4 regions of the Streptomyces sp. NPDC027189 genome follow, and region 1 is predicted to be linked to each of the others. Evidence: riboswitches for the same ligand, from Rfam matches in the RefSeq annotation. Region 1 holds a riboswitch; each other region holds the start of a gene.
The links. A riboswitch is a leader RNA that binds a small molecule or an ion and turns the genes downstream of it on or off. The one in region 1 is predicted to bind cobalamin.
Positions count from the first base shown of each region.

Region 2: another riboswitch for cobalamin. It lies ahead of ACZ4RZ_RS37735 (prenyltransferase/squalene oxidase repeat-containing protein); the one in region 1 lies ahead of ACZ4RZ_RS08190 (cobalamin biosynthesis protein).
Region 3: another riboswitch for cobalamin. It lies ahead of ACZ4RZ_RS01050 (ribonucleoside-diphosphate reductase subunit alpha); the one in region 1 lies ahead of ACZ4RZ_RS08190 (cobalamin biosynthesis protein).
Region 4: another riboswitch for cobalamin. It lies ahead of metE (5-methyltetrahydropteroyltriglutamate--homocysteine S-methyltransferase); the one in region 1 lies ahead of ACZ4RZ_RS08190 (cobalamin biosynthesis protein).

Region 1 is NZ_JBVHRI010000003.1:77,265-82,968, reverse strand. It holds gene cobN (cobaltochelatase subunit CobN) at 1-979, opposite strand, end outside; gene ACZ4RZ_RS08195 (cobyric acid synthase) at 976-2,505, opposite strand; gene ACZ4RZ_RS08190 (cobalamin biosynthesis protein) at 2,502-3,557, opposite strand; cobalamin riboswitch at 3,677-3,817, opposite strand; gene ACZ4RZ_RS08185 (DUF397 domain-containing protein) at 3,989-4,204, shown strand; gene ACZ4RZ_RS08180 (hypothetical protein) at 4,386-4,607, opposite strand; gene ACZ4RZ_RS08175 (inorganic phosphate transporter) at 4,620-5,704, opposite strand, start outside.
Region 2 is NZ_JBVHRI010000023.1:3,083-8,786, forward strand. It holds gene ACZ4RZ_RS37720 (ABC transporter ATP-binding protein) at 1-91, opposite strand, end outside; gene ACZ4RZ_RS37725 (energy-coupling factor transporter transmembrane component T) at 88-1,359, opposite strand; gene ACZ4RZ_RS37730 (SCO2322 family protein) at 1,376-2,023, opposite strand; gene ACZ4RZ_RS37735 (prenyltransferase/squalene oxidase repeat-containing protein) at 2,020-3,252, opposite strand; cobalamin riboswitch at 3,347-3,501, opposite strand; gene ACZ4RZ_RS37740 (phosphotransferase) at 3,577-4,239, shown strand; partial or broken gene ACZ4RZ_RS37745 (serine hydrolase domain-containing protein) at 4,233-4,598, opposite strand; partial or broken gene ACZ4RZ_RS37750 (PP2C family protein-serine/threonine phosphatase) at 4,694-5,704, opposite strand, start outside.
Region 3 is NZ_JBVHRI010000001.1:229,340-235,043, reverse strand. It holds gene ACZ4RZ_RS01055 (ribonucleotide-diphosphate reductase subunit beta) at 1-424, opposite strand, end outside; gene ACZ4RZ_RS01050 (ribonucleoside-diphosphate reductase subunit alpha) at 424-2,817, opposite strand; cobalamin riboswitch at 2,952-3,091, opposite strand; partial or broken gene ACZ4RZ_RS01045 (GNAT family N-acetyltransferase) at 3,154-3,418, opposite strand; gene mctP (monocarboxylate uptake permease MctP) at 3,839-5,449, opposite strand; gene ACZ4RZ_RS01035 (DUF3311 domain-containing protein) at 5,446-5,704, opposite strand, start outside.
Region 4 is NZ_JBVHRI010000022.1:66,594-72,297, reverse strand. It holds gene ACZ4RZ_RS37360 (CbtA family protein) at 1-245, opposite strand, end outside; gene ACZ4RZ_RS37355 (CbtB domain-containing protein) at 301-525, opposite strand; gene ACZ4RZ_RS37350 (histidine phosphatase family protein) at 783-1,355, shown strand; gene metE (5-methyltetrahydropteroyltriglutamate--homocysteine S-methyltransferase) at 1,420-3,744, opposite strand; cobalamin riboswitch at 3,909-4,097, opposite strand; gene ACZ4RZ_RS37340 (hypothetical protein) at 4,146-4,451, opposite strand; gene ACZ4RZ_RS37335 (cation efflux transmembrane domain-containing protein) at 4,473-5,075, opposite strand; gene ACZ4RZ_RS37330 (class I SAM-dependent methyltransferase) at 5,105-5,704, opposite strand, start outside.

The DNA of each region.
Region 1 (5,704 bases):
TCGGCTTGTGCTTCAACTGTGCGTGGCGCAGGGCGATTCCGGCGACGCGCGCGGCCCGCTCGGGGTCGGCGACATACACCGGCACATCGTCGGGACCCTGCTCCTTGAAGGAGAACGGCACGGTGATGAGCCGCCCGTCGAACTCCGGGATCGCGACCTGCATCGCCGCGTCCATGGGGGAGAGGGCGGCGTCCGACTCATCCCACGCACTCTTCGACGAGGTCAGGCAGAGCCCTTGCAGGACAGGGATGTCGAGGTCGGCCAGCGCGCCGATGTCCCAGGCCTCCTCGTCGCCCCCGGCGGACGCCTGCGAGGCGTGCGTGCCGCCCGCCGCGAGCACGGTGGTGACCAGCGCGTCGGCCTTTTGGAGGATCTCGTACAGGCCCGCGTCCGCGCCGCGCAGCGAACCGCAGTACACGGCAAGGGCGTTGGCGCCCCGCGCCTCGATCGCGTCGCACAGTGTGTCGACGAAGGCCGTGTTGCCGGACAGCTGGTGCGCCCGGTAGAACAGCACGCCGACCGTCGGGCGCCCCTCGACGAAGACACGCTCGCCGTGGACGCCGTACTCGGCCATCTTCCGCGGCTCTTCGAAGCCCTCACCCGTGAGCAGCACGGTGTCGGAGAGGAAGCGGGCCAGTTCGGTGAGGTTCGCCGGGCCGCCCTCCACCAGGTAGCGCAGCGCCTCGGCCACGACACCGGCCGGCACCGACGACTCGGCCATCAACTCCGCGTCCGGGACGGCCTCTCCGCCGAGCAGCACGGTCGGGATGCCCGACGCCTTGAGCGTGCTCAGGCCGTCCTCCCAGGCGCGCTTGCCGCCGAGCAGCCGTACGACGGCGATGTCCGCGCCCTCGATGAGCCCCGGGAGCTCCTCCGTGACATCCACTCGGGTCGGATTGCCGATCCGGTACGGCGCGCCGGAGGCACGCGCCGCCAGCAGATCCGTGTCGGCGGTCGACAACAACAACACTGTGCTCATGCGGGCGCTCCCGGTGGAATGAAAGGCAGTCCTGACGGCGCGCCCGACTCGATGAGCCGCCACAGCGCGTCCGTGTCCGCGTGTTCCTCGATCAGATCGCCGAGCCGGTCCAGCTGCTCCTCGCGCAGCGCCGCGAACGACGTGTCGGCGGCCGGCACGAAGCGTCGGCCCGCGGCGGCCGCCACCTCGCGCAGGAAGGCGCGCCGGAATCCGTCCGACTCCAGCGAGCCGTGCCAGTGCGTGCCCCAGACGGCGCCGACCCGGCACCCGTCCAGGAACGGTTCGCCGCCCGTGACATCGGCGACGCCGTGGTGGATCTCGTATCCCTCGACGCGCTCGCCGAGCGCCTCGCCGACGGGCCGGGTGAGGGTCTTCTCGCGCGCGAACCGCACGCGCACGGGGAGGAGTCCGAGGCCGTCCACCTGGCCTCGGCGGCTTTCGACCTCGTCGTCGATGTGCTCGCCGAGCACCTGGAAGCCACCGCAGATGCCCAGTACGGGCCGTCCCTCGGCGGCTCTGCGCGCGATTGCGTCCGCCAGTCCGCGCTCTCGCAGCCACTCCAGCGCCTGCACCGTCCCCCGGGTTCCCGGTATGACGACGAGGTCCGCGTCGGCCAGCTCCTCGGCCCGGTCCACGAACCGCACGACGACACCCGGCTCGGCGGCCAGCGCGTCCACGTCCGTGAAGTTGGACATGAGCGGGATCGCGCAGACCGCGACCCGGAGGATGTCCTCGCCGACGGGGGAGGTGACCTCCGACTCCCGGACCGCCCCGCGCAGCACTGTGTTTGATCTAAAAGCGAGCCGCAGCCCGTCCTCCTCGTCGATGCCGAGGCCGTGCCGGAAGGGCAGGACGCCGTACGAGCGCCGCCCGGTGAGGCCGTGCAGCATCTCGAGTCCGGGCTCCAGCAGGGAGACGTCCCCGCGGAACTTGTTGACGAGGAACCCGGCGACGAGCTCCTGGTCCTCGGGCGACAGCAGCGCGACCGTTCCGAAGAACGAGGCGAACACGCCCCCGCGGTCGATGTCGCCGACGACGAGCACAGGGAGCCGGGCATTCCTGGCGATCCCCATGTTCACGATGTCGGTACGCCGCAGATTGATCTCGGCAGGACTGCCGGCCCCCTCGCAGATCACCGCGTCATACGTGCCCCGCAACTCGGCGAGGCAGTCCAGCACGGTCCCGAGGAGTTGCTCCTGCCGCCCTCCGTGGTAGCCGCGCGCCGAGAGCTCCCCCACGGGCTTGCCCATGAGGACGACCTGACTGCTCCGGTCGCTCCCCGGCTTGAGGAGTACGGGATTCATGAGCGCGGTGGGCTCCACGCGCGCGGCCTGCGCCTGCATGGCCTGCGCGCGCCCGATCTCGGCGCCCTCGCGCGTCACGAACGAATTCAGCGACATGTTCTGCGCCTTGAACGGCGCGACCTTGACGCCCTGCCGCACCAGCCACCGGCAGACCCCGGCGGTCACGACGCTCTTGCCGGCGTCGGAGGTGGTTCCGGCGATGAGCAGTCCACGACCCGTCATGATGTCGTCCTCCAACGCTGTGGGCAGTCGTTCCGCAGGGCGTTGGGGGTCCCTCCTGGTCGAGCGAAGCCGAGAGCTTGGGGGAGGGTGGGCACAGCCCGTAGCGCCGGGTGCCTTGTCACCCGACCCCACAGCAGAGCCCCCGCCGCGCTCGCCCCCAGCGCCAGCCAGCTCACCCGTCGCGACAACCGCACGGCCCGTTCGATGTCGCGCACCGCAACAGCTCGGCCCTCCCCGTTGAGCACGGGCCGGTGCTCAAGCCGTCCCCCGTACGAGAGGGTCCCCCCGAGCCGTACCCCGAGCGCCCCCGCGAACGACGCCTCCACGGGCCCCGCGTTGGGACTCGGATGCTTGTGCGCGTCCGCGCGCCAGGCGCGCACGGCCCCGCGCGGGTCGCGTCCCGCGACGGTGGTGAGCACGGCGGTCAAGCGCGCCCCCGGCCAGCCCGCGACATCGTCGAGCCGCGCGGAAGCCCACCCGTACCGCCGGTACTTGGGGGACTTGTGCCCGACCATGGCGTCGAGCGTGTTCACGGCACGAAAGGCGACGAGCCCCGGCACACCGCCGAGGGCCCCCCACACCAAGGCGCCCACCACGGCATCGGAGGTGTTCTCGGCGACGGACTCGACGACCGCTCGCGCGATGCCGTCGCTGTCCAGTGCCTGCGGATCACGCCCGCACAGATGGGGCAGCCGCTCCCGGGCCACCTCGGCATCGCCGACCGCGAGCGCGTCGCCGATCGCGCGCGCCTCGCGCCCGAGGGAGGTCCCTCCGACGACGGCCCAAGTGGCGGCGGCGGTCAGTGCGATGGAGGCGGTACGGGACCGGCGTACGGAATGACGGGCCAGCGCCGCGAGCCCGGTGGCACCGCCCACGCACACGGCGGTGTGCAGCGCGCCCCACCCGCGGTGGTCCCGCCACAGCACCCGCTCCACGGCTCCCGCGGCCCGCCCGAACGCGGCGACCGGATGCCCCCGGCGAGGGTCGCCGAGCAGCAGGTCACCGAGAAGGCCGGCGGCGGCGCCGTACGCGAAGACGCGATCGGCACGCACCGCTTCAGCCGACCGTCAGGTCGGGCACAACTGTCGTTCGCGTAGTTCGCGTCGTTCGCACAGAACTTGGGCAGCCGCGCATGGCGATATGTCCTCACTCAGGGTGTCCACGCCCTGGTTCGACGAGACCGGCGGTGAGAGTTCCTGGCTCCCGGGGACTTACTTCCCCGGTGACAGTGGCGGGACCGCGCCGGACTCGCACCGGCTTCCTCTCATGTCGCCGTACTTGGCTCGGGCAGTCCACCACGGGGTCGGAAGACCCGTCAACTTGCTGTTGACCTGCGAGGGGAGAGTGTGCTGAGGCCCACAGGGCCGACCAGCGGGCCGGTTTTCCCCTAGGCGGTCAAATCAGGCTTTCCTGGACTGGTTTGCGACAAGGGGCGAGCGGTCCAGCGCGGGGGGCGCCTGCTCTCGGGCAGGAGGGGGTCGGTGTGGGCCACAGGAACCCGTCCGTGCTGCGCTGGCACACCAGCAGCCACAGTGGGGACGACGAGTGCGTCGAAGTGGCGGTCTCCGGGAACGCGGTGCTGGTCCGCGACTCGTGGAACCGGCGCGGGGGACGTGTCGTCTTCTCCCGACCCCAGTGGCAGGCGTTTTTGTACGTGCTCGGCGCTCCCGGTGCGCGGCGCCGGATATCGGTTCCGTGACGTAGTCGTTCTGGGGCTCTGGTGACGAGAGGGAAGGTCCGGTGATGTACGCGACCGAGTGAGGCCTGGGGAGACTGCCGGGGCATGCCCTCGGAAGTGGCCGTATCCGGACATGCGAGTGCCCTGCCGGTCGCTCCCGTGAGGGAGGTCCGGCAGGGCACTCGGCGAGGGTGCGCGGGCGTCAGGCCACGATGATGAAGATCCCGTACGCCACCGCCGCCGCGCACGCCGCGAAGCAGGCGTAGGCGCCGGTGACCGCGAGAGCGGCGGAGCCGCCCTGGGCCGACGCCGACTCTCGCTTCGAGAGGCCGACGATGCCGAGGGTGAAGAGGCCGACGAGGGCCACGGTGGTGAGGAGGCTGACTCCGAAGACGGAGGCGAGGGCTGCCCAGTCGATGTTCATGCTGTTCTTTCCTTACACCGTGGCCGGGCGGGTGGGCTCCGCGTCCGGGGCCGGGATGGTGGTCTTCAGGTCGGTGTCGGCCGTGGCCATCGAACCGGCCGGCGGCGGGGTGACCGCGGCGATCGCCGTGGTGACGACGCCCGCGGGCTCGGCGGCGACGTCGTTCACGTTGTCGACGGTGACCGGCTGGCGGCGGGAGAGAGTCCAGATGACCCCGGCGCCCGCGACGAGCAGCACGCCCGTGGCGACGATGCCCCACGTGCCCTGCTTGGTGAGGAACTCGGCGGAGGCACCGGCCAGACCGGCGGCCGGCAGTGTCAGACCCCACGCGACGAACATCCGGGTCGCGGTCGACCAGCGGACGACACCGCCCTTGCGGCCGAGGCCGGAGCCCATCACGGCGCCGGAGCAGACCTGGGTGGTGGAGAGGGAGAAGCCGATGTGCGAGGAGGCCAGGATGGCGGTCGCGGCACTGGTCTGGGCGGCGAAGCCCTGCTGCGGCGCGAGGTCCGTCAGACCCTTGCCCATGGTGCGGATGATGCGCCAGCCGCCCAGGTAGGTGCCGAGCGCGATGGCCGTACCGGCCGAGACGATGACCCAGGTGGGAGGGTTCGAGCCCGGGGCGAGGACGCCGCCGGTGACCAGGGCCAGGGTGATGATGCCCATCGTCTTCTGGGCGTCGTTCGTGCCGTGCGCCAGCGAGACCAGGCCGGCGGAGGCGATCTGGCCGGCGCGGTAGCCCTTGGCGGTCGCCTTCTCTTCGGCGCGGTTGCCGATCCTGTACGTCAGCCGGGTGGCCAGCATCGCGGCGAGTCCGGCCACGATGGGCGCGGCGACCGCGGGGATCAGCACCTTGGTGACAACGGTCGAGCCGTTCACGGACGACCAGCCGGCCGACATGACCGCGGCGCCGATCAGGCCGCCGAAGAGTGCGTGGGAGGAGCTGGAGGGCAGACCCAGGAGCCAGGTCAGCAGATTCCAGAGGATGGCGCCGACGAGCGCCGCGAAGATCACTTCGGTGCGGATGCCCTCTTCGTTGATCATCCCGCCGGAGATCGTCTTGGCGACCTCGACGGAGAGGAACGCACCGACGAGGT
Region 2 (5,704 bases), on a different contig from region 1:
GTTCGCCCTCGGGCACCTCGAAGTCCACGCCCCGGACGGTGGGTTCGGCCGCACCGTCGTACGTCACGGAGACATCCTCGAAGCGGATCATGACGGCTCCTTGGGGATCGGGGCGACGAAGGCCGGGAGGAGACCGAGGAGGATCGCCGCCGCGGGCCAGAGCGGGAGGGTGGGGGCCACGAGGGGGACGACGCCCGGGCGCAGCGCCACGGGATCGTACGAGGCGGCGACGATCATCAGCGTCGCCACGGCCACGCCCGACCCCGCGACCAGCCACGCCCGTGCGGCCCACACGTCCGGCCGGTACCGCGTCCGCAGCGAGCGGCGGCCGCCCAGCCACAGGCCGCCGAGCGCCGCGGCCAGCCCGGCCAGCAGCACCGGCAGGCCGTAGCTGCCGCCCTCGGCGGTCAGCAGTCCGTACGTGCCCGCGCAGACGCCGAGCAGACCGCCCAGCGTCAGTACGGCGGTGGTGCGGCGGACGGCGGGCGGGACCTGGGCGGTGCGGCCGTAGCCGCGCGCGTCCATCGCCGCCGCGAGGGCGACCGAGCGCTCCAACGCGCCCTCCAGGACCGGGAGTCCCACATGCAGCAGGCCGCGCAGGCCCCGGTCGGGGCGCCCGCGCAGCCTGCGGGCGGCGCGCAGTCTCTGTGCATCGGCGATCAGGTTCGGGGCGAAGGTCAGGGCGACGACCACCGCGACGCCCGCCTCGTACAGCGCTCCTGGCAGCGACTTCAGCAGACGCGCCGGGTTGGCGAGGGCGTTCGCCGCGCCCACGCAGATGAGCAGCGTGGCCAGTTTCAGGCCGTCGTACAGCGCGAAGACCAGGCCCTCGGCGGTGATGCGGCCACCGATGCGGATGCCTTGGGCCCAGTGGGGGAGGGGGACTTCGGGGAGCGTGACGATGAGGTGCGTTCCCGGGATCGGGGATCCCAGGAACACGGCGAAGCCGAGCCGGATGCCGAGGACGGCGGCCGCCAGCTTCACGAATGCGCCGTAGGAGCGGGCCCAGGGTGCCTCGTTCCGGCGCGCCGCCACGACGTATCCGGCTACGCCGACGAGGAGTGCCAGGAGGAGGGGGTTCGTGGTGCGGGAGGCGGCGGTTCCCAGGCCCAGGGCCCAGATCCACCAGGCGCCCGGGTGGAGGGCGTTGCTGCGGGTCGCCTGCGGCGTGCGGGTACGGCGTTGCAGCGGGCGCTCCGCTGGGTCGGCACCCGGCGCTGGAGGCTGTGCCCACCCTCCCCCAAGCTCTCGGCTTCGCTCGAGCAGGGGGGACCCCCATCGCCCTGCGGGACGGGTGGGCACAGCGGCAGCCTCGGCAGTGGCGGCCGCCTCGGCCTGCTCGTCGTCGTCCGTCGTCATCGTTCCCACCCCCGCGTCAGCCCCGGCGGCGGCGCGCCTGCCAGACGGCAGCCGTGCCCAGCAGGGCCACCGCGGCGGCGCCTGCGAGCAGGCCGACGGATGGGCCGTGGTGGGTGGCCTTCGCCCGGGGACGGGCGGAGGCCGTCGGCTTCGTGGCGGAGACTTGTTCGCCGCAGCCGGTGCGCGGGTAGCCCGCGATGGCGCACAGCAGGGCGTTGGTGTCGTAGCGGAGGGGTTTGGCGACCGACGCGAGGGCGTCGGCCGTCGTCGCGTCGGAGGGGACGCGGGCGCACGCCGTACGCGGGGCCGGCGGCGTCTCGCCGGACGGCGCGTCCGCCGTCGTGCCGAAGTCGATGACCAGGGCTACGCGCTTCTTGCCCTGCTGGGCGGGCGTCTTCGCGCATAGGGATGCGAAGTCCGCCGCCCCGCGCGGCTTCGTGGCGTCCTGCGAGTCCTCGCTCACCGCGAAGCGGAACCCCTCGACGTCGCCGTCGGACGGCCGCGCGGTCGACGGACCCTGTGTCGCGTACGTCCACTTCCCGCCGGTCAGGTCCCAGAAGGACCAGTAGCGGTAGCCGACGGCACGGGCCTGCCCCGCGCCGCCGAGTACGAGGAGCAGCAGGGCCAGGGTCAGGACCGGCGCGGACGTCCGACGGCGGCTCACAGCTGCTGCTTCTTGTTGCGGCCGCTGATCAGGAAGCCGATGCCGATACCGGCGACGAGACCGACGCCGACGATCCACCAGACACCGAGCCCCTTGTCGTCGTCCTTCTTCTTCTCGTCGCTCGGGGCGGCCGAGTAGTCGGACGCGTTCGTCGCCGGACCGGTCGCGCCGAGCTGCTTGACGAGGTCCGCGCCGCCGAAGTGACGAGGGTCGGTGCCGGTCGCGTGGGCGGCGAAGATCAGCTGGGCGTACGCGGCCGGTCCTGCCTTCGCCGCCCAGGCGCCGGAGTTCTTCTCCAGCCAGGCGAGGGGCTCCTTCGCCGACGATGTCGCGCCCGCGGCGGACAGCGCCACGACCGCGTCCGCCGTGTTGCCGTAGTCGGGCTGGTCCTTGGCACCGGCGAGAGCGGACTTCAGGTAGGGGGTCTTCTTCAGCGACTTGGCCAGATAGTCGGCGCCGTTCTGCGCCACGTCCTGCGGTCCGGGCGAGTCCGTGGTGGCGCACTGCGTAAGGTCGTACGCCGCACCGGCCTTCGCCACGAACCCCTTGCCCAGGGCGCCGAGCACCCCCGCCGCCGTCGCGTCCGCGTTCGCGTTCGCCGCGAGCTTGCCCTTCTTGTCGGGCTGGTAGGCGAACGCGCCGCCACCGTCCGAGCCGCACGCGATGGACAGAGCCACCAGGGCGTCGTACGGCGACTTGCCTGCCTTGGCGACATCGGCGGGCTTCTCGCCCACGGCCGTCAGTGCCCCGATCACCACGGACGTCGAGTTGGCGTCGCTCGCCCCGCCCGCGGTGTACCCCCAGCCGCCGTCCTTGTTCTGCACGGACTTCAGCCAGCCGACGGCCTTGCCCGTCTCGGCGTCGTGCCCGCCGAGCGCGGCGAGGGCCTGCACGGCGGCGGCCGTGCTGTTCGTGTCGACCATCGTCTTGGCGTCGCACTTGGCGGTGGCGTCGGCGCGGTACGGAGCGAACGCCCCGTTCGCGCACTGCTGTCCGGTCAGCCAGTCGACGGCCTTGCCGGTGGGCTTGACACCCACGGTGTGCTGGGCGAGCAGCGCGAGCGACTGCCGCCAGACACCGTCGTAGGTGGGGTCGGTGGAGCCGTACAGCCCGGACGGGATCGCCTGGGAGGGAGAAGGGGACGCGTCGGCGGCGAACGCTGCCGGTGCGACGGCCGTACCGATGACGACGGCGGCGGCCAGTACCGCGGCGCTGCGGCGAACAATCATGACTCTCCCTGCGGGGAGCCGGGCAGCACCGGGCGCACGCTGGAGCATCCGGGCGGCTCCGGCTCCGTATCCCTCGACGGTGCCGGCCAGCGGCGGGTTGCCGGTGGCACGAGCCGGTCACTTCCCTTCCGAGGCGATCCGGCTCACCGTCCCTGGTGGGCGGCTCACGGTTGCGGGTCAGCGCCGGAATTCCACCGGCTTCTCCCCGTACGGGTGTGATGACGACGCGCTCACTCTACCGGGCCGTAGCAAAGCGCCTGAGGGCCGCCTGTGAGCCCAGGCGGATGCCGGGCCAATCCGGAGGACAGGCCCTAAAGTCGGCCCATGCGAACGGGGAGACTGCTCGGCTCGGGGCGTTCGGCGGACGTCTATGAGATCGACGATGCGTGGGTACTGCGGCGGGACCGGGAGGGGTGGGGCGACGCCACGGCCGAGGCCGCGGTGATGGAGCATGTGCGCGGGCACGGCTATCCGGTGCCGGGCGTGCGGGCGGCGACCCGCGGCGACCTGGTGATGGAGCGGCTGTCCGGGCCGACCATGCTGGAGGCGTTCGGCGCCGGTCTGCTCTCCCCGCGGGAGGCGGGCGTCACCCTCGCCCGGCTGCTGCGCGGGCTGCACGCGCTGCCCGCCCGGGTCTCGGCGGACCCGGCGGTCCGCGTGCTGCACCTGGACCTGCACCCGGACAACGTGATGCTCACCCCGGACGGCCCGAAGGTCATCGACTGGGCCAACGCCGAGGAGGGCGCGCCCGGCCTGGACTGGGGCATGTCCGCCGTGATCCTCGCCCAGGTCGCCGTCGGCGGTGAGCCGTACGCGGAGGTGGCGCGCGAGACGCTGGCCGCGATGCTCGGCGAGGGCACTCCCGGCGTGACGGAGGACGGTCTCGCCGAAGCGCGCCGGCGCCGGGCGGCCAATCCGACGATGAGCGTGCGCGAGGTCCAACTCCTTGGCGACGCCAAGGAATTGATCCGGACGCTGCTTCACTGAGCGGTACGGCGCCAGAAGTCCCGCATCAGCGGGGTGGGCGTCGGGTTCTCCATGGCGACCTGGGTGAGCAGGACGGTGACCGTGCCGGTCGACTGGACGATGTGGGCCGTCGTGCCGGTGCCGCCGGTCCAGCCGCAGCGGCCCGGGACGTTCCAGGGGTCGGTGGGTTCGATGTCGACCTGGGCGCCGTAGCCCCAGCCCTGGCCCTCCATGAACAGCGCCCCGATCTCGCGCTGGGCGGGGGTGAGGTGGTTGGTGGTCATCTGCCGTACCGAGGCGGGGGAGAGGAGGCGACGGTTGCCCGCCGCGCCGTCGGCGAGCAGCATGCGGGCGAAGGCCAGCCAGTCGTCGGCGGTGGATGCCGCGACATCATCGGCCGGGCACCGATCCGTCCGCCGCGAGCGCGCGCTGGAGCTCGGGCCGGGGGCGACCGTACTGCGCCGGGCGCATGACTTCACGGCACGCGCGCGGGGAGCGTCGTCTCCACGGGCTGGCACAGGACCAGGGCGAGATCGTCGGCGAGGGCCGAGCCGGTGTGGGCGATCAGGCGGGCGTACAGGGTGTGCAAGGCCTCGTCGGGGAGCGGCTCGCGCAGGGCGATCGCGGCCTCGCCGAGGAGGGGGAAGGGGCCGCCCTCCGGGTCGCGGGCCTCGGTCAGGCCGTCGGTGTAGAGGAGGAGCCGGTCGCCGGGCTGGAGCCGTACGCGGTACTGGCGCGGGTCGGGGCACAGTCCCAACGGCGGGGCGGTGACAAGGGGTTCGAGGAATTCGATGCGGTGGCCGGCACGCAGGGGCGGCGGGTGACCGCAGTTGACCAGTCGTACCTCGCCGGGCGCGAACTCGGCGAGCACGGCGGTGACGAAGTCCTCGGGGCCCAGCTCCGGAGCGAGCCGTGCGTCGAGGCCGCCGGCGAGGGTCGTCAAGTCGAGGGCTGTGTAGGCGAGCTCGCGGAAACCCGTGATCGTGTCGGCGGTCAGCCGGAGGGCGTCGAGCCCGTGACCGCGGACGTCGCCGACGAGGACACGCAGTCCGAACGGTGTCACCGCGACGTCGTACAGGTCGCCGCCGACGGTCGATTCGCGGGCGGCGCTGTGGTAGCGGGTGCACACCTGAGTGCCGTTCAGGGTGCGGGAGATGGGCCGCAGGATCGCCTCCTGGGTGATCCGGGTGACCTCGCGGGCCCGGTCGAGCGTGGCGACGAGCCGCTCGCGCTGCCGGCCCGCGTACACGGTGAGCGCGCAGCCGAGCAGCAGGCCGCTCCAGTGGACGGCGAACGCGAAGGTCTGCACGGTGTGGTCGCCGATCCCCATCGCTAGGCCCAGCACCGCGGACCAGCAGCAGGCCAGCATGGTGTGCCGGACGCCCAGCCGGACGCAGGCCAGCAACGGGCCGATGAGCAGCAGCACGATGAGCGGTGGCACCCGGTCGAGGAGAAGATCCGGCACGGCGATCGCCAGACAGGCGGC
Region 3 (5,704 bases), on a different contig from region 1:
CACGGATGGAGGGGATGTTCTCGACGGCGGCGAAGGCGGCGGCGCGGTCCTCCGGGTCGGGGAGGTAGGTGTCGAGCAGCGTCAAGTAGAACTGGACGTGCACGGCCTCCTCGAAGAGCTGTCGCGACAGGTACAGCCGCGCCTCGGGGGAGTTGATGTGCTTGTACAGCGTCAGCACCAGGTTGTTCGCCACGATCGAGTCGCCCGTCGCGAAGAACGCGACCAGTCGGCCGATCATGTGCTGCTCGCCCTGCGACAGCTTCGCGAGGTCGGCGACGTCCGAGTGGAGGTCGACCTCCTCGACGGTCCAGGTGTTCTTGATGGCGTCCCGGTAGCGCTCGTAGAAGTCCGGGTAGCGCATGGGGCGGAGGGTGAGTTCGAAGCCCGGGTCGAGGAGGTTCTTCTCGGTGTTCGGGGGGGTCATTACTGGCACGCCTCGCAGGACTCGGGGTTCTCAAGGGAGCAGGCGACGGCGTCGGGCTCGGCCACCTGCTGGACGGGGATGGTCTTCTCGGGCCGGCCCTGCGCCTGGGCGGCGCGGGCGATGCGCGTCGCGGGGCGCGAGCGCAGGTAGTACGTCGTCTTCAGGCCCGACTTCCAGGCGTACGCGTACATCGAGGAGAGCTTGCCGATGGTCGGCGTCTCCAGGAACAGGTTCAGCGACTGGGCCTGGTCCAGGAACGGGGTCCGGGCGGCGGCCATGTCGATGAGGCCGCGCTGCGGGATCTCCCACGCCGTGCGGTAGAGGTCGCGGACGTCCTGCGGCACCCAAGTGAAACCCTGCACCGAGCCGTTGGACTCGCGCAGAGCCTCCCGGGTCTGCGCGTCCCACACGCCGAGCTTCTTCAGCTCGTCCACCAGGTAGGAGTTGACCTGGAGGAACTCTCCGGAGAGCGTCTCGCGCTTGAAGAGGTTCGACACCTGTGGCTCGATGCACTCGTACACGCCCGCGATGGACGCGATCGTCGCGGTGGGCGCGATGGCGAGGAGGAGAGAGTTGCGCATGCCTACGGCGGCGATGCGTTCCCGCAGGGCCGCCCAGCGCTCCGGCCAGGTCAGCTCCACGTCGAAGTGGTCGGGGTGGAGGACACCGCGGGCCGTACGGGTCTTCTCCCAGGCCGGGAGCGGGCCGTTGCGCTCGGCGAGGCCGGCCGAGGCCTCGTACGAGGCGAGCATGATGCGTTCGGCGATGCGCGTGGAGAGGGCCTTCGCTTCGGGGGAGTCGAAGGGCAGGCGGAGCTTGAAGAAGACGTCCTGGAGGCCCATCGCGCCGAGGCCCACCGGGCGCCACTTGGCGTTGGAGCGGCCCGCCTGCTCGGTCGGGTAGAAGTTGATGTCGACGACCCGGTCCAGGAAGGTGACGGCCGTGCGGACCGTCTCGTCCAGGCGCTCCCAGTCGATGTCGCCGCTCGTCGTGTCGACGAAGGCGCCCAGGTTCACCGAGCCGAGGTTGCAGACCGCCGTCTCGCCGTCGTCCGTGACCTCCAGGATCTCGGTGCACAGGTTCGAGGAGTGGACGGTGTGGCCCGGCTCCGCCGTCTGGTTGGCGGTGCGGTTGGCGGCGTCCTTGAAGGTCATCCAGCCGTTGCCGGTCTGCGCGAGGGTGCGCATCATGCGGCCGTACAAGTCGCGGGCCGGAATGGTCTTCTTGGCGAGGCCGCTCTCCTCGGCCTTGCGGTAGGCCGCGTCGAATTCGTCGCCCCACAGGTCGACCAGTTCCGGCACGTCGGAGGGGGAGAACAGGGACCAGATCCCGTTCTCGTTGACCCGGCGCATGAACTCGTCCGGGATCCAGTGGGCGAGGTTCAGATTGTGCGTACGCCGGGCGTCCTCACCGGTGTTGTCGCGCAGCTCCAGGAACTCCTCGATGTCGGAGTGCCAGGTCTCCAGGTAGACCGCGGCGGCGCCCTTGCGCCGGCCGCCCTGGTTCACCGCGGCGACCGAGGCGTCGAGGGTCTTCAGGAACGGGACGATGCCGTTGGAGTGCCCGTTCGTGCCGCGGATGAGGGAGCCGCGGGAACGGATCCGGCTGTACGACAGGCCGATGCCGCCCGCGTGCTTCGAGAGGCGCGCGACCTGGTGGTAGCGGTCGTAGATGGAGTCCAGCTCGTCCAGCGGGGAGTCGAGGAGGTAGCAGGACGACATCTGCGGGTGCCGTGTACCGGAGTTGAAGAGCGTGGGGGAGGAGGGGAGGTAGTCCAGGCGGCTCATGAGCCGGTAGAGGGACGCGACTTCGTCCACGGATCGGGTGGTGTCGTCCTCGGCGAGGCCGGACGCCACCCGGAGCATGAAGTGCTGGGGCGTCTCGATGACCTTGCGGGTGATCGGGTGCCGGAGCAGGTAGCGGCTGTGCAGGGTGCGCAGGCCGAAGTAGCCGAAGCGGTCGTCGGCGTGCACGTCGATCAGTTCGTTCAGGCGGGCCGTGTGCAGCCGTACGAACTCCGCCGTGCGGTCGGCGATCAGCCCCTCGCGGTGGCCGGTGGCGATGGACTCGGAGAAGGATCGCACGCCCTGTGAGGCGGCCTCCGCCGCGATGCTGATCGTCAGCAGGCGGGCGGCGAGGCGGGAGTACGCCGGGTCCTCGGAGATGAGGCCGGCGGCGGCCTCGGTGGCCAGTTCGCGCAGCTCCGCGTCGTCCGCGCGGGCGGACCGGCCGCGCAGCGCGGCGGCGGCGACCCGGCCGGGGTCGGCGTCCGGGAGGTCGGCGGTGAGGTCGGTCAGGGTACGCAGCAGCGTGGTACCGGGACCGTCCGTCTCCACCGGGGCCTGCTTCGCGGAAACGGAAGCTGAAGCCGGGTCGGCTGGCGCGATGGTCACTTGGGGCTCTCCCTCGCTCGGCACGGGGCCTGTTGGGGAGGAGCGGGGCACACGGGGGCGCTTCTGGGCAGCGGCGCACCGCGTCCACCGGCCCATTCCGCGAGGCCCGGACGTCGTCGGCGCCCGGGCCGGGTGGCCGGGGCGCGCTGTCGACAGGTCCTCGGACTGAAACGCGTACGCGGCCACGCGGGGCATGAACACGTACAAGTACACCGTTGCGGGACAGTTCCGGATTCGCACCGGATTCCCCTGCGGCGACAGCGAGCATGAGCATACATCTTGTGCCGGGCTGCGGGAGCACCCCCACATGTTGTGTCGCGTCGGCGTCCGGGAGTGCTACGGAGTGTGCTGGAGCGTCAACTCGTAGGTGATCGGCAGGATGTCGTCGATGTCCGGGATGGGGTTCCAGTCGCGCTTCCGTGGCGCGTGCGCGGTCGACGCGGGCGCGGACGAGGGCTTCGCCTGTGCCCCTGCCGCGGTCCTCGGTCGCGACCGCGAGCGTGCGGATCTCGGCCTCGCCCTGGCGGGCCATGTCGGCCATGGGGCCGCCTTGCGGGACGAAGGTCACGCCGCCGAGTACGCGGTCGTGGGCCACCGCGATCTCGGAGACGGCCTGCTCGACCTCGTGCCGGACGGGCACGGCGACGGGCCGCCGGATTCTGTCCGGCGGCCCGTCTTGCGGTGTCTGCGGCTGCGTGCGTCTGCGCCTGCCGCCGGCGGGTGGGGCGGGGCCGTGCCGGTCCGTGCGCCCCGTCGCCTGTGGCAGATCGCTTGGCTTTCATGGCTCTGCCTGTTGGCAACCACGCAAGCGACGGGCCATGTGATGTACCGGCACGGCCCCTTCCGTGCGTGGGCGACTGCGGGTGCGTGCCGGCTCAGCTGCGGGCATGCGCGCCGGCGGCCCACCCGCGCTTCCCCACTGCGGGCCATCGTGCTGCTGGGGCGGCACGGGTGCGCCAACCGGCACTCTGCGAGCACCGGTTGGCGCACCCACCCCGACGGCATCCTCGGCTGCGGGTGCCTAGTGAGTCGCCCCAGCCGTGGCCGGGGGCAGTTCCGTCTGTACCCCGGGGTCGCCCGCGTCCGCCGTGTAGTCCTCGGGGGACGTCTCGTCGACGCCCTCGGGGGCCTTGAACGCCCGGAAGGCGAAGGTGAGGACGACGGTCACCACGACGTTGAGCGCGAACGCTGTGAGGCCGATGTAGCCGATCTCCCCGATCCCGGGGATCTCCTTCGCGCTGCCGCCGAAGTGCTTCTGCGTCGGGGAGGCGACCCCGTACGCCGCGAACGTGCCGTAGAGCATGCCGACGGCCCAGCCCACGAGCAGCGCCCAGCGGTGGAACCACCGGGTGAACAGGCCGCCGACCAGGGCCGGGAAGGTCTGCAGGATCCAAATGCCGCCGAGGAGCTGGAAGTTGATCGCGACCGTCTTGTCCATGGTGAGGACGAAGACCAGCGCACCGACCTTCACCAGGAGCGAGACCAGCTTGGAGACCTTGGTCTCCTGCTGGGGAGTCGCGTCGGGCTTGATGAAGTCCTTGTAGATGTTGCGCGTGAAGAGGTTCGCGGCCGCGATGGACATGATGGCCGCGGGGACCAGCGCTCCGATGCCGATGGCGGCGAAGGCCACGCCCGCGAACCAGTCCGGGAACATGGTCTCGAAGAGCTGCGGGATGGCGAGCTGGCCGTTCGTGACCTTCACTCCGGCCGCGATCGCCATGAACCCGAGCAGGGCGAGCAGGCCCAGCATCAGCGAGTACAGGGGGAGGATCGTGGTGTTGCGGCGGATCACCTCACGGCTGCGGCTCGACAGCGTCGCCGTGATCGAGTGCGGGTACATGAAGAGCGCCAGTGCCGAGCCAAGGGCGAGGGTGGCGTACGTCCACTGGCCCGCTTCGGCGGGGACGATTCCGCCCGCGCCCGCCGCCGTGTACTTGTCGCTCGCCGCCTTGAAGATCTCGTCGAACCCGCCCAGCTTGATCGGGATGTAGATGATGGCCACCGCGATCACGATGTAGATCAGGGTGTCCTTCACGAACGCGATCAGGGCCGGGGCGCGCAGGCCGGAGGAGTAGGTGTACGCGGCCAGTACGCCGAAGGCGATGAGGAGCGGGAGGTCCTTCACGAACCAGTTCGTGTTGTCGCCGCCGCCCACGCCCATCACGTCCAGGACGGCCTGGATACCGACCAGCTGGAGCGCGATGTACGGCATGGTGGCCAGGATGCCGGTGACGGCCACGGCGAGGGACAGGCCCTTCGAGCCGAAGCGGCCGCGCACGAAGTCCGACGTCGTCACGTATCCGTGCTTGTGGGAGACCGACCACAGGCGGGGGAGGAACGTGAAGATCAGCGGGTAGACCAGGATGGTGTACGGGACCGCGAAGAAGCCGGCGGCGCCTGCCGCGTAGATCGCGGCGGGCACGGCGACGAAGGTGTACGCCGTGTAGAGGTCGCCGCCGAGCAGGAACCAGGTGATCCAGGTGCCGAACGAGCGTCCACCCAGGCCCCATTCGTCCAGGCTGTGCTCGTCGTCCGCCCTGCGCCAGCGCGCGGCCAGGAAGCCCATGACCGTGACGGCCAGGAAGAAGAAGATGAAGACGGCGAGTGCCACGCCGTTCACGCCGTCCTTCATGCCTCGGCACCGCCCTTCGTGGTGGCGCGGGCGCGCTGGTCACGCTGCCAGAGCTTGTAGGCGATCATCGTCAGCGCCGTGGACATGAGCACCCACAGCATCTGGTACCAGTAGAAGAACGGGATGCCGATGAGGATCGGGTCCGTCTTCGCGTACGAGCCGACCCACAGCATCGCCACGAAGGGGGCGAGCAGGCAGAGGGCTATCACGACGCGGACCGGCGTCACCGCCGGTGGCTTCACTTCGGGCACATCT
Region 4 (5,704 bases), on a different contig from region 1:
AGGCCCGCGATGCCGCCGATGGCAACGCCGTAGATCAGGACACCGGTGGCCAGACCGGCGGTCGACTGCATGGTGCGGCTGACGAGTTCCACGCCGTGCTCATGGCTGTGGCCCTCCTCGTAAGCGATGGCAGAGTCCACGCGGGGCTCGCCGAGCAGGTAGGCGACGATCAGCGCCAGCACGCCGGCGGCGAGGCCGGCGAGCATGCCGCGGACGAGTAGCGCCCTTACCGATATGGAGTTCATGATTTTCTTCGATTCCCCTGGGGACGAGGCCGAGACTTGAGCGGTGTCAGCTGTGTCAGTGGCAGGGGAAGCCGAGCAGGTGGCGGCCGTCGTGCACCCACTCGTGCACGTTCTCGCCGGAGATCAGGGCGGTGGCGCCCTGCTCGGCGCCGACGAAGTACAGGAGGATCAGCGCGAGGATGCCGATGAAGGCCGCCCACGGCGCGATCGCCTTGAGGGAGATGGGGGTGATCTCCGACACCTGGGGTGCGCTCGGCGCGGGAATGGCGGACTGGGCCATGGCAGAACCTCCTGGGAACAACGCGTCCCGGTCATTGGTGCACTTCCGACGGCCTGGGTCTGACTCGCCCGGCGGTGGCCCCGGGAGTGCGGGTCCTGTGCCGGACATACAGTGGCGCGACCGTGCCGGATTCTCACCGGACTTCCATACGCCGTCGATGTCCATGAGACCGTAGCGCGCGGCGGCCACGGCCGCTACGGCGCACGTGGCCGAATGTGCGCCCCTACATGGGCGAACTGGTACAGATGAAGGGAATGTTGGTGGCGCGTATCACCCTGGTGTCGCCGGCGGTCAACGCGGCCCTGCGACAGGTCCGTTTCGACGACGCGCCGCTGGACGAGTCGGCCGCGCGGCGGGCCCGTGCGGCCGCGAGTGCTCTGCCGTCGCATCAGGTGCTGTTCACCGCCCCGTCGGAACGGTGCCGCGGCACCGCCGAGGCCCTAGGCCTGGATGCCGCTGTGGTACTGGAGTTGCGGGATCTCGATGTGGGGCGTTGGCGTGGCCGATCGCTGGACGAGGTCGCCCAGGCGGCGCCGGAGGAGATGGCCGAATGGCTGGCCGATCCGGCCGGGGCGCCGCACGGCGGTGAGTCGGTGCTGGATCTGGTGGACCGCGTGGGGACTTGGCTGGAGTCGTGGTCCGGGCACGACGGGCGGATCCTCGCCGTCGCCGAGCCCGCCGTCGTGCGGGCGGGCCTTGTACATGCGCTCGCGGTCCCGGCGCAGACCTTCTGGCGGCTCGACGTGGCCCCGCTGAGTGTGACGGAGCTCAGCGGCCGGTCGGGGCGGTGGAATCTGCGCTGCGGGCGGCCGTTGACCGCAGCGGAGTAGCGGGCGGAGTAGCCGGGGCGAGGGGCCGCCGTGCGTGCGTTCCCGCGCGACGGCCCCTCGCATGTCAGGACTCGGCGCCGGTCAGGGTGGAGCGGACCTGGCGGGCGGCGGTGACGAGGTTCTCCAGGGAGGCGCGGACCTCGGGCCAGCCGCGGGTCTTCAGGCCGCAGTCGGGATTGACCCAGAGTCGTTCCCTCGGGATGGCCTCAAGTCCCTTGTACAGCAAGGTGGTTGTCTCGGCGGTGCTGGGGATGCGCGGTGCGTGGATGTCGTAGACGCCGGGGCCGACCTCGCGCGGGTATCCGGCCGCGGCGAGTTCGTCGGCGACCTGCATGTGGGAGCGGGCGGCCTCCAGACTGATGACGTCGGCGTCGAGGTCGTCGATGGCCTGGATGATGTCGCCGAACTCGGCGTAGCACATGTGCGTGTGGATCTGGGTGTCCGGGCGCACTCCGGACGTCGTCAGGCGGAACGCCTCCGTGGCCCACTCCAGGTAGCCGGGCCGGTCGGCCGCCCGCAGCGGGAGCGTCTCGCGCAGCGCCGGCTCGTCGACCTGGATGACCGAAGTCCCGGCCGCCTCGAGGTCGCCCACCTCGTCCCGCAGGGCCAGCGCGACCTGGCGGGCGGTGTCGGCGAGCGGCTGGTCGTCGCGGACGAAGGACCAGGCGAGCATGGTGACCGGACCGGTGAGCATGCCCTTGACCGGGCGGTCGGTGAGGGACTGGGCGTACGTCGTCCAGCGCACCGTCATCGGCTCAGGGCGGGAGATGTCGCCGGCCAGGATCGGCGGGCGTACGTAGCGGGTGCCGTAGGACTGGACCCAGCCGTGCCGGGTGGCGAGGTAGCCGGTGAGCTGTTCGGCGAAGTACTGGACCATGTCGCTGCGTTCGGCCTCGCCGTGGACCAGGACGTCGAGGCCGGCCTTGTCCTGGAAGGCGATGACCTCGCGGATCTCGGTCTCGATGCGCTGTTCGTATGCCGCCGCGTCGATCCGCCCGGCCCTCAAGTCCGCGCGGGCGGTGCGCAGTTCGCCGGTCTGCGGGAAGGAGCCGATGGTGGTCGTCGGCAGCAGAGGCAGGCGTAGGCGGGCACGCTGAGCCGTGACCCGTTCGGAGTACGGCTGGGAGCGGCGGGCGTCGCCGCCGGTGATCGCCGCGGCCCGGGCGCGCACGGCGGGATCGTGAGTGAGGGCCGACCCGGCTCGGGATGCCAAGTCGGCCTGGTTAGCCCGGAGTTGGGAGGCGATCGCGCTGGTGCCCTCGGTGAGGCCCCTGGCCAGGCCGGCGATCTCGATGGCCTTCTGACGGGCGAAGGCCAGCCAGCGGGCGATCCGCGGGTCCAGGCCGGGTTCGTCGGCGGCGTCCAGGGGGACGTGCAGGAGGGAACACGAGGCGGCCACGTCCACGCGGTCGGCGAGGCCGAGGAGGGTGCCGAGGGTGGACAGGGACCTTCCGAGGTCGTTGATCCAGACGTTGCGGCCGTCGACGACGCCCGCGACCAGGCGCTTGCCGGGCAGGCCGCCGACGGACGCGAGCTCGTCGAGGTTGACCGCGGCGGGTCCGGTGAAGTCGAGGGCGAGGCCGTCGACCGGGGCCTTGACCAGGACGGGCAGGGCTTCGCCGAGCCGGTCGAAGTAGGAGGCGACCAGGAGTTTCGGCCGGTCGGCGAGGGCGCCGAGTTCACGGTAGGCGCGGGCGGCGGCGTTCAGTTCGGCCGGGGTGCGGTCCTGGACGAGGGCGGGCTCGTCGAGCTGGACCCACTCGGCGCCGGCCGCCCGCAGGTCTGCCAGCACTTCGGCGTACGCGGGGAGCACCCGGTTCAGCAGGGTCAGCGGCCGGAAGTCCGCCGCGACGCCGGGGGCGGACTTGGCCAGCAGGAGATAGGTGACCGGGCCGACCAGGACCGGACGGGCGGCCAGGCCGAGCTCCAGAGCCTCCTTCAGCTCGCCGACCTGCTTGGCCGATTGGGCCGTGAAGACCGTTTCAGGGCCCAACTCCGGTACCAGGTAGTGATAGTTGGTGTCGAACCACTTGGTCATCTCCAGCGGCGCCACCTCCTGGGTGCCGCGCGCCATCGCGAAGTAGCCGTCCAGCGGGTCGGCCTCGACGGCGGCGCGGTGACGGGCCGGGATCGCGCCCAGCATGACGCTGGTGTCCAGCACATGGTCGTAGTACGAGAAGTCGCCGGTCGGGACCTCGTGGATGCCCGCGTCGGCGAGCTGCCGCCAGTTGGCACGGCGCAGACCGGCCGCGGTCTCCCGGAGGGCGTCGGCGGTGACCCGGCCCTTCCAGTAGCCCTCGATCGCCTTCTTCAGTTCACGGTTCGCCCCCTGGCGGGGGTAGCCGTACACGGTGGCCGTGGCCGCCGCGGCTGCGGACTTGGCTGTCACGGAACTCTCCTTCGCGAGCACTCGTCATGGGGTTCCCGGGACGGGACGAGGGCGCGAAGGGATGGCAAGGACAGCGAGCCACGCCATGGACATGTGCTCGCTCCTACCGTCGACCCGCCCTCGAGGTCACCGAGATGCCGTACGTGTTGGGCACGCACGGGCAGTGGCAGGTCTTCGGACTCGCGGGCACGCCTCGTGTCGTACGAGGCCCCTACTGGCCGTCGCTTCCCAGACCCGGTTTCCAGGTCCAGTGCGTATGACGGCGGTCGTTCCCACTCACCGCTGCGGGGCAGTCCCGGATTCCCACCGGGTTCCCTCTTGCGACGCGCCTGCCTGGCGGGCAGGGCGAACCAGCTGCGTCGGCCAGCCTATCTGCCGGGTCGCCCCTCGGGCAGCACTATTCACCTACCGGACGACGACTTCGCGTCGCCCGGCGTGTGGGCGGCAGCGCCGGAACAGGCGGCACGGCGGGCCAGCTCCGCCAGGTGCTCCTCGGTCAGGGCAGCCGTCTCGCCGTTGAGGATCCTGGTCACCGTTTCACGGGTGATGGCACCGTGGCGCGGCCACTGCCAGACCTCGCATCGGGCGACCTCGGCGGTGGCTGCGTCGTCCATCAGCCCGTACAGAGCGACCGCGCCGTGGCCGCGCAGCCAGGCGTCGAACCCGCGCCCGCGACATGCGCCGAGGAGCCCCGCAGCCTCCCCCACGTCGCCATCGACCGGAGCGGCTCAGTGGGTCAGGGCGGCGCGAGCTTCCTTGATCCCGTAGTAGACGATGACGTAGCCGGCCAGCGGGTCGGCCCACCAGAGGCCGAGGGCCGAGTTCAGGACCAGGCCGAGCAGGACGGCGGTGGCCAGCAGACCGTCGATCAGGGTGACACGGCCTTCGGTCTTGAGTACCGGGTTGTCCATCGCCGCGCCGGTGCGGGCCTTGCCCCAGGCCAGGGCGAACATCACCGCGGCGGTGACCGCGGTCCACGTGATCCCTGCCGGGCTGTGGCGGGCGTGAAAACCAGTGGCCAGGACCCACGTCGACTGCACCAGCAGGTAGAGCGCCAGCGCAACGAATCCCGCGCCGATCAAGCGCATGGCCTTGCGCTGCCGGTCCAAGCCGGTGCCCGACAGTTCCCAGATCACCACGGTCGAGGCGCCGATCTCGATCAGGGAGTCCAGGCCGAAGCCTGCCAGAGCCACTGAGCGCGCCTCGACTGCGGCGAACGCGAGCACGACGATGCCGATGACGTTCCAGGCCAAGGTGGCCCATTCGAGGGCGAACCCCCTCCGCAGCAGGCGGTCGGTGCCCGCGGATGCCGCAGGAGAATTCGAGGCCATGACGGGCATCTTCGCAAACCCTTGGGTGATCAACGGGGCAAAGTCTGGGTGATACGCCACAGGCGACGGGGCAGGTCGCCTTCCTCGAAGGGGAAGACCTCCTCCAGAGTCCACCCGTCGGCGAGCGCGTCGACCAGGTCGCGGGAGAAGTAGTGCACGGCGAAGCCTCCGTGCTCGTAGGTGTCGTCGCCGTGAGCGGTTCCGGCACCGTAGTGGGCGTCACCGGTGTGCCGCACGGTGTAGACGAACACCCCGCCCGGTCGCAGGACGCGGCGGACCTCGCCGACGAGAGCGCGGATCTCCGCGGTCGACAGCGCCATGCACAGCAGCATGTGCGCGAAGACCGCGTCCACCGAGGCGTTCCGAAGAGGCAACGGGTCACGGACGTCGTCCACGACGGTGGTGACTCGCCCCATGACGTCCTGGGCCTCGGCGCTTGCACGGAGCTGGTCAAGGCCGGTGGCGCTGAAGTCGGTGGCCCGCACGGTGAAGCCTTCGCCCGCGAAGTAGAGGGCGTCGCGGCCGTGGCCGGCACCGAGCTCCCATACCTCCCTCGCCCCTGCCGCACGAAACACTCCGCAGGCGTGGACCGCGGGCGCGGACGGCTGCTCACCGTACATCCCCGGATG